2 linked regions of the Robertmurraya sp. FSL R5-0851 genome follow. The protein of the gene in region 1 interacts with the protein of each later gene in a pairwise test. Links are inferred from orthologs where the notes say so. Each region holds a gene or a part of one and is shown in the gene's direction. Other genes may lie near its edges.

Region 1 (4,675 bases):
GATGAGCATGAAATGAGAAAACAACGTTACAATTTCGATGATCTCCTTTTGCAGCTAAGAGATAAGGATATTCGTAATATTGGGGATGTTGAGTTTGCAATACTAGAAACCTCAGGAAAGCTATCTGTTTATGAAAAGAGTCCGAATCAAGGGGGAATTACGATCCCGCTAATATTAGATGGAGAGGTTCAAGAACGTAATTTACAGCGGTTAGAGAAAAATAAATTTTGGCTTCTTCAGGAACTAAAGAAACTCGGATATACTCAAGTAAAAGAAATTTCTTTTTGCAGCTTTCAAGACGGGAAATTCTTTGTAGATAGGATAGACACAAAAAAGAGGTGAGAATCAGTCACCTCTTTTTTAACGCATAATAAGTTTTGATAATACGTTTCCAATAACTGGTACTCGGATCATTTCTTCTTTTTTAATTTGTCCAGCAATGATAACAAGTAGTGTATAGCTTACAGTAATAATCACGCAACTTACAATTACGTTGAGTGATAAAGGCAAGTCCCCTTTGAAATAGTTATAGACCGATAAACCAGCCCATCCGGAAACACCCATACTAGCAAATGTTAGTAAATAATCCCAAATATAAAAGGTGAAAGAAATCTTCTTCAAAACCGTTGCGAAATGAAGGAGTGTAACCACTAAAAAGCCGAAAACGATTCCTAACGCAGCCCCTTTAATGCCGAAGCTTGGCTGACTTGCTAATAAAAATATAACAGCTGTTTTTACAACGGAACCAAAGAGAGAGTTAATCATAGCAGCCCTTGCTAAATCAAGTGCTTGCAGGGTAGCTTGTAATGGCCCTTGATAGTAGTAGAAAAGGAAGAAAGGTGCCATGATTTGAATAAAGTACGCTCCATTTGAAGATCCATACATTACTTCCATAAGTGGTTCTGCTAGAACATAGAGGATTACGACGGATAATCCACCCGTTAAAAAAGCAAAGCGTAGTGCTTGTTGTAGTCGATATTCAATCAGCTTTTTATTGTTCTGTGAATTTGCTTCACTGATTGCCGGAACGAGCGACGTGGACAGCGATAAAGTAATAAACGAGGGCAATAGTAAAAGCGGCATAGCAAACCCTGTTAATGCCCCATATTGCTTAGTTGCAGTAATGGCCGCAACACCAGCAATAGCTAAGCTATGTGAGACGACAATCGGTTCAAAAAACCACGCAATCGAACCAATCATCCGACTTCCTAACGTTGGTAAAGCAACGCCCATCAGTTCATGAAACGTTGATTTTCCTTCTTGCACATGCTTGAAAAATTTCTTTCTAACTCGAAATTGTTTCTTGAGCTTAAATGAAGTAACCAGATAAATCAATGAGATAAGCTCTCCAATTACAGATGCAACCATCGCTCCTGCTGCTGCGTATTCTACTCCATATGGCATAAACATATTTGTTAATACTGCTATCAATGTGATTCTAGCCGCTTGTTCAATCACTTGTGAAATAGCAGAAGGTCTCATATTTTGTCTGCCTTGGAAATATCCTCTTAGCACAGAAGAAAGTGCAACGATTGGAATGATTGGAGCAATCGCGAGCAATGGTAAATGTGTGCGTGGATCTGTAAAAAGAGTTTCTGATAAGTACGGTGCAAGAATAAATAGAGCAGGAGTAAAGATGAGGGATAAAGTAAAGGTTGTTGCCAAAGAAACAATAAGTATTTGTTTTATTTTCTTTGTATCACCTTGCGCCTCTGCTTCTGCAATATTTTTTGAAATAGCCACCGGTAGGCCTAGTTGTGTGAGAGTGACAACAAGAATAAGTGTCGGAAAGGCCATCATATATAATCCAACACCTTCTTCGCCTATAAACCTTGCAATCACAATCCTATTAATAAAACCAAGAACTCTTGTTACAAAGCCGGCAACTAACAAAATTATGGTTCCTTTTAAAAACTTTGACATCTCGTTACCTGCCTTCTCAAAATAGGTATAATCATATACAATTAACTATATGCACCTATGTGGACAAAGCATGACAAGGACTTATAAATTTCTCTATATTTTATACTCTAGTATTAGGAGGCGGCTCGATATGGAAATCGGCCATAATTACGATCGTTTTCGTAAAGAAGTACACCCAGCATTAATTAGTAAGATAGAAGAGTTTTCCCTTCTCGGGTATGGGACGATCAGTCAAGAAAGTCTTTGGGAGTTCTTAAGAAAGAAGAAATGGAGAAAACCAAAGGAGGACGTGAAGCTCTATGAGGTGGTCTCAGATATTCTTTCTGTAAATGTAGGAGAATATATGAACTATGCGACTGTGGAGGCATTTAAGTCCGATGAGTTTTCACTTGCGAATGATGAAGAAAGAAGGGAATTATTGAAATAAGTACATACTCGTCCATAAATTGACACTAATTCCTATCTGTTTCATAATATTAGTATAGAAAATACAGCAGGTAGTATGGTGATACTTGCTCGGTTACATTTTAAGGAGGATTTATACATAATGGTCAAACGCAGTAGAATTGTGGCCTTTTTGTTATTGCTGCTTCTCTTTGCAAGTACAATTGGGACAACTACAAATAGTATTTTAAAAAATATAAAACTAGGTTTGGACCTTCAAGGAGGATTTGAGGTTCTCTACGAAGTGAAACCTGCTAAAAAAGGCCAAGAGATTGACCAAGAAGTATTAAATAGTACGGTTGAGGCGTTAGATAATCGAATAAACGTGCTTGGGGTAAGCGAGCCGGTCATTCAAATTGAAGGTGATAATCGGATTCGTGTTCAGCTTGCCGGTGTATCTGACCAGACAAAAGCACGTGAAATTCTCTCAACAGAAGCGAATTTAACATTCCGAAATGCTAATGACGAAATCATGATGGATGGTACCGATTTAGTAGAGGGTGGTGCCAAGCAAACCTTTGATGAAAACAATAAACCGAGCATTTCTTTACAGTTAAAGAGTGCGGATAAATTTCGAGAAGTAACACAAGAAATTGTTGGAATGGCTCCTCAAAATCAATTAATCATATGGTTAGACTTTGAAGAAGGGAAAGATTCCTATCAAGCGGAACTTGCCAAGGAAGAGCCGAAATTCCTCTCTAATCCAAATGTAAATCAAGTATTTAATCAAGATACGGTTTCTATTGTAGGTAATTTTGAATTAGAAGAGGCAAAGACATTAGCTTCCTTGTTAAATGCAGGAGCCCTGCCAGTTAAGCTTACCGAAGTGTATTCAACCTCAGTTGGTGCTCAATTCGGGGAAGAAGCCTTAAATGAAACGGTGTTTGCTGGAATCGTAGGAATAAGTGTTATCTTCTTGTTCATGCTTTTCTATTATCGTTTCCCAGGATTTATTGCTGTTATTACCCTATCTCTTTATATTTACCTGATTCTTGTGATCTTCGATTGGATGAATGGAGTGTTAACTTTACCAGGAATAGCAGCTCTGATCCTCGGGGTAGGTATGGCTGTAGACGCCAATATTATTACGTATGAAAGAATTAAAGAAGAATTAAAGGTTGGAAGAACGGTTAAGTCAGCATTTGAAGTTGGAAGTAAAGGTGCATTTTGGACCATTTTTGACTCGAACATCACGACCATTATTGCGGCTGGTGTATTGTTCGCCTATGGGACAAGCTCTGTTAAAGGGTTTGCAACCATGTTAATTATCTCGATTCTAGGAAGCTTCCTCACAGCTGTTTTTGCCTCACGTCTATTGCTTGGTTTGTGGGTGAAAAGCGGTTTCTTAGATCAACGCCCTACTTGGCTTGGTGTTAGAAAGAAAGATATGAAAGATATTTCAGAGGGATACGATGCCATCGATTTACCAACCAGATTCGATCGATGGGATTTTGTGAAAAATCATAAAATCATCTTTACCATTTCAGGTGTGTTATTCTCAGTCGGACTGGTCGTTCTTATCTTGTTTAAGCTAAATCTAGGAATCGACTTTGCAAGTGGAACGAGAGTGGAAGTACCGTCCGATAAGCCAATTGAAACCGAACAATTAAAAGAAGAATTTGCAAAATTTGATCTTGAAGCTGAAAATATTGTCATGTCTGGAGACAATAATGACGTTGCTGTGGTTCGCTTTTTAGGCGTTCTAGCAAAAGAAGAAATTGCTGAGCTAAAAGCGCATTTTAAAGAATTGTACGGTTCAGAACCGAATATCAGCACGGTTTCCCCAGTGGTTGGAAAAGAGTTAGCTAAAAATGCAATGATTGCTGTAGCCATAGCATCCATTGGAATTATCCTTTATGTATCAATTCGTTTTGAGTGGAGAATGGCTCTTGCTGCAATTGTCGCCCTCTTACATGATGTTTTCTTCATTATTGTTTTGTTTAGCTTTACAAGACTAGAGGTAGACTTGACGTTTATTGCAGCCGTCTTAACCATTGTTGGTTACTCAATCAATGATACAATCGTAACATTTGACCGAATGAGAGAAAACTTAGCTAAGAAAAAGAGAATTAAAGCTTATGGAGAACTTGCTGATGTTGTTAATAGTAGTTTACGTCAAACATTAGGAAGATCAGTAAATACGGTGTTAACCGTAGTTATTGCTGTTGTTGCTTTATTACTATTCGGAAGTTCCTCCATTCTTAATTTCTCATTAGCATTGCTAATAGGATTAGTTGTTGGTGTATATTCTTCTATTTTTATCGCTGCTCAACTTTGGCTAGTGATGAAAGCAAAAGAACTTAAGCAA
Region 2 (4,801 bases), 1.8 Mb from region 1 along the record:
GGTGAAAATCGTGATGAAGGCCTTCTTGAAAAGTGGAGCACTATAGGGGACAAGCCTACCTGGCATTTTATCGGAACTCTACAAACAAGAAAGGTAAAAAATATCATAGATAAAGTGGATTATATTCACTCATTAGATCGTGTATCCTTGGCAAAGGAAATTAATGCAAGAGCTGGTGATAGAACGATTTCTTGTTTTGTTCAGGTGAATGCGTCTGGTGAAGAATCAAAGCATGGATTAACTCCAGAAATGGTGGTACCATTTATAAAGGAATTAGAAAAATACCCTAAAATAAGGGTAGAAGGGCTAATGACGATGGCGCCTTTTACTGAGGACGATACGATCATTAGACAAAGCTTTCAATCGTTAAAAAATCTTCAACTTGAAATTCAACATATGGATTTACCATATGCTCCATGTATGGAGCTTTCAATGGGAATGTCTAATGATTTTGAGATTGCCATTGAAGAAGGATCTACGATGATACGAATCGGCACCGCATTGGTGGGCGAATAGTGTGGGAGGTGTAATGAATGAGTATTAAATCAAAATTTAAAACATTTTTTTTCCTAGATGATGAATATGAGAATGAAGAAGAGGAGTACGAGGCTCCAGCAACAAAGACACAAAGACAACCACAGCAACAGCAACAAAGTGTGTCTCCTAAACAGAATGTGGTAAGCTTACAGAGTGTTCAAAAATCTTCAAAGGTTGTTTTAATTGAACCAAGAGTGTATGCAGAAGCTCAGGAAATTGCAGATCAATTAAAAAATCGTCGAGCAGTTGTTGTGAATTTACACAGAATTGAACGGGACCAAGCGAAACGGATTGTTGATTTTTTAAGTGGTACTGTGTATGCCATCGGTGGAGATATTCAAAAGATTGGTGCAGAAATTTTCTTATGTACACCTGACAATGTGGAGGTATCAGGCAATATCTCACAGCTAATGCAAGAAACAGAATACGAAGATACGAGGTGGTAATACGTAAATGGATTTACTTCTATCAATATTAATTCGAGTGATTGATATCTATTCTTGGGCATTGATTATTTATATTCTTATGTCTTGGTTTCCTAATGCAAGGGAAACTGCTATCGGTCAATTTTTAACAAGAATTTGTGAACCTTATTTAGAGCCGTTCCGAAGAATTATTCCTCCGATCGGTGGAATGATTGATATTTCTCCGATTGTTGGTATTTTTGTATTAAAATTGGCATCAACAGGCTTGTATACGCTATTTGGTTGGTTTTAGCTAAAAGGGGCATAAATGCCCCTTTTTTGCACTTTCATATCTTTATATTGGATTGGAGATTGAATTAATATGGATTTGCATCAGCACTTCCGACGTGAAGAGCATAGTTTTGTCGATCAAGTAATGAGTTGGAAGGAGCAGGTGGAAAGTAATTACGCTCCAAAACTGACTGATTTTCTTGACCCGAGAGAGCAGAAGATTGTCGAGATGATTATAGGAGCGAATTCGGAGGTAAAGGTTCAATTTTTTGGAGGAGCAGAGTTGGTGGAAAGAAAGAGAGCCTTCATTTATCCAGATTATTATTCTGTAGAGAAAGAGGATTTCCAAATTTCCTTATATGAACTGGTTTACCCAAATAAGTTTGTATCAATTGAGCATCGACAAATTTTAGGTAGCATGATGTCACTAGGACTAAAAAGAGGGAAATTTGGAGACATCCTTATGGAAGGGGAAATCATTCAACTCTTTGTCGCCAATGAAGTTAGCGATTATATTTCGATGCAACTTGAGTCGGTAGGACGTTCGAAAGTAAGTTTAAAAGAGCGTCGTCTCGAAGAAGCCATTCAAATGAAGGAACAATGGAATGAGTTCACAACAACCGTTTCTTCCCTAAGGTTAGACACTATGGTAGCTGCTGCTCATAATATCTCTCGTCAGAAATCTCAAACATTAATAGCAGGTGGAGTAGTAAAAGTGAATTGGATGACCATTGAAAATCCCTCTTTTGAATGTAAAGAAGACGATGTCTTATCTGTACGAGGATACGGAAGAGCAAAACTATCTTCCATTGATGGGAAAACAAAGAAAGATAAATGGCGAATTGTTGTAGAAAAACATCAATAATTTATAAAAAAATTGCAGGAATTTAAAAGTACTTGTCGAATATCTGTTACAATGAATAGTATATACTATTAAGCAATTGGAGGTGGCTTATAATGCCATTAACACCGTTAGACATACATAACAAGGAATTTACAAAAGGATTCCGTGGTTACGATGAAGATGAAGTAAATGAGTTCCTTGACCAAGTCATTAAGGACTATGAATTGATTATTCGAGAAAAGAAAGAACTTGATGAACGATTAAAGGATATGAATGAGCGTTTAACTCATTTTTCGAATATTGAAGAAACCTTAAATAAATCCATCGTTGTAGCTCAAGAAGCAGCTGAAGAGCTAAAGCGAAATGCTCAAAAAGAAGCTAAGCTAATTATCAGAGAAGCAGAGAAAAATGCGGATCGCATCGTAAATGAGTCCCTTTCTAAAGCTCGTAAAATAGCTCTAGAAATTGAGGATCTGAAAAAGCAATCCAAAGTGTTTAGAACTCGTTTTAAAATGCTTATTGAAGCACAGCTGGATATGCTGAATAACGATGATTGGGATCATCTATTACAATACGAGCTTGATTCAGCAGAATTAAAATCTGCAAATTTAAAAGAAGAAGATTCATTGGCTTGACGAAAAGCAGTTTCTTCGAATATAATTTTTTAACAAGTAAAAATTGCAAGTTGCGATGACAGGGATAGTAGAATTTATCAATGCTTTTTCTAGCGAGTTAACAGTTGGTGAGAGGTTAACAAAAGCGATAAGTTTGAATATCACCCTTGAGTACCAAGCTGAACGACCAGAAGGAATAGTAAGCTTTGGCGTTTAAATTCACGTTACGAATTTTTGAGCGGATAGGTTATTTGCCTATCTACTAGGGTGGTACCGCGGGAATATAAGCCTTCTCGTCCCTTTTTGGGATGAGAGGGCTTTTTTGTATTTACTTTTACTAAAACGGGTAACAATGAAGCTAGAAGAGGAAGATTTAGGAGGAAGTTTACAAATGGATTATAAAGATACGTTATTGATGCCTCAGACGGAATTCCCGATGCGAGGGAATTTGCCAAAGCGTGAACCAGATATTCAAGAAAAATGGAACCAAATGGATATTTATTCTAGAGTTCAAGATCGTACGAAGGATCGTCCGATGTTTGTTCTTCACGATGGGCCACCGTACGCAAACGGAGATATACACATGGGGCATGCATTAAATAAAATCCTTAAGGACTTTATTGTGCGTTATAAGTCAATGAGTGGATACAACGCACCATATGTACCCGGTTGGGATACACACGGGCTGCCAATCGAGCAAGCTTTAACAAATAAAGGTGTTAAGCGTAAGGAACTTACAGTTGCAGAGTTTCGTAAGCTTTGTGAAGAGTATGCTTTAGGTCAAATTGATTCCCAACGTACTCAATTTAAGCGTTTAGGTGTTCGTGGAGATTGGGAGAATCCTTATATCACTCTTGATCCAGCATATGAAGCACAGCAAATCAAGGTTTTCGGAGAAATGGCAAAGAAAGGCTATATTTATAAAGGTTTGAAGCCTGTATACTGGTCACCTTCTAGTGAATCGGCTCTAGCAGAAGCTGAAATTGAGTATCAGGACAAAAAGTCAGCTTCTATTTATGTTGGTTTCCCTGTCCAAGACGGTAAGGGTGTACTTGATACGGATACGGAGATTGTTATTTGGACAACAACTCCATGGACCATTCCAGCTAATCTTGGAATTTCTGTTCATCCAACTTTAAATTATGTTGTTGCTCAGGTGAATAATAAAAAGTACCTTGTGGCTGAAGAGCTTTTAGAAGCAGTAACAAACGAAATTGGTTGGGAAGAAGTAACGGTAGTAAAGACGGTGAAAGGCCAAGAGCTAGAACATATTTTAGCGAAGCATCCGTTATATGAACGCACATCTTTAGTCATGCTTGGCGAACATGTCACAACAGACGCAGGTACGGGGTGTGTTCATACGGCTCCAGGACACGGGGAAGACGATTTCTACGTAGGTCAAAAATACGGTTTAGACGTTCTTTGTCCGGTTGATGATAAAGGAGTTATGACGAAGGAAGCCGTTGGTTTCGAAGGACTTTTCTATGATACAGCCAATAAGCCGATTACGGAAAAGCTTCAAGAAGTGGGCGCTTTATTAAAACTAACATTTATTACTCACTCATACCCGCATGACTGGAGAACGAAGAAGCCTGTTATTTTCCGTGCAACAGCTCAGTGGTTCGCATCTATCAAAGATTTCCGTGAAGACTTGTTGGAGGCTGTTAAGGAAACGAAGTGGGTTCCTGCTTGGGGAGAGACTCGTCTATTCAATATGGTACGTGACCGTGGAGATTGGTGTATTTCTCGTCAACGTGTATGGGGTGTTCCAATTCCTGTATTTTATGGGGAAGACGGCGAACCAATTATCACGGATGAAACCATTGAACATGTATCCGGGTTATTCCGTGAAAATGGGTCAAATGTTTGGTTTGAAAGAGAAGCTAAAGATCTGTTACCTGAAGGCTTTACACATCCATCAAGCCCGAATGGTAAATTTACAAAAGAAACGGATATTATGGACGTTTGGTTTGATTCTGGTTCTTCTCACCAAGCGGTTCTTGAAGAGAGAAGCGATTTACAAAGACCAGCGGATCTATATCTCGAAGGTTCTGACCAATACCGTGGATGGTTTAACTCTTCATTATCTACAGGGGTAGCTGTAACAGGTA

Evidence for each region. Proteins that work in one complex are often made in the same cells at the same time.
Region 2: the proteins of MKX65_RS17280 (region 1) and MKX65_RS07855 interact in binary tests that used the Bacillus subtilis proteins (3 or more experiments, as listed by UniProt). The link is inferred for Robertmurraya sp. FSL R5-0851 from one-to-one orthologs.

What each region holds. Positions count from the first base shown.
Region 1 is NZ_JBBOOE010000001.1:3,343,938-3,348,612, reverse strand. Bases 852-3,701 are described here. They hold MKX65_RS17280 (post-transcriptional regulator), read left to right. Parts: upstream 852-2,053; coding sequence 2,054-2,350; downstream 2,351-3,701. Other genes in these bases: secDF (protein translocase subunit SecDF), read left to right, coding at 2,471-3,701; spoVB (stage V sporulation protein B), read right to left, coding at 852-1,923. Also shown: MKX65_RS17290 (YetF domain-containing protein), read left to right, coding at 1-342; more of spoVB, read right to left, coding at 361-851; more of secDF, read left to right, coding at 3,702-4,675. UniProt on the Bacillus subtilis protein: Required for post-transcription initiation control of the comE operon. Promotes the accumulation of its target comE mRNA to septal and polar sites.
Region 2 is NZ_JBBOOE010000001.1:1,502,580-1,507,380, forward strand. What follows is about bases 975-3,950. They hold MKX65_RS07855 (DivIVA domain-containing protein), read left to right. Parts: upstream 975-2,189; coding sequence 2,190-2,711; downstream 2,712-3,950. Other genes in these bases: MKX65_RS07840 (cell division protein SepF), read left to right, coding at 975-983; MKX65_RS07845 (YggT family protein), read left to right, coding at 991-1,254; MKX65_RS07850 (YlmH family RNA-binding protein), read left to right, coding at 1,324-2,097; ileS (isoleucine--tRNA ligase), read left to right, coding at 3,082-3,950. Also shown: MKX65_RS07835 (YggS family pyridoxal phosphate-dependent enzyme), read left to right, coding at 1-516; more of MKX65_RS07840, read left to right, coding at 534-974; more of ileS, read left to right, coding at 3,951-4,801. UniProt on the Bacillus subtilis protein: May act as a pilot protein, directing MinCD to the polar septation sites or by inhibiting MinCD at the midcell site of division. Required for polar localization of the chromosome during sporulation.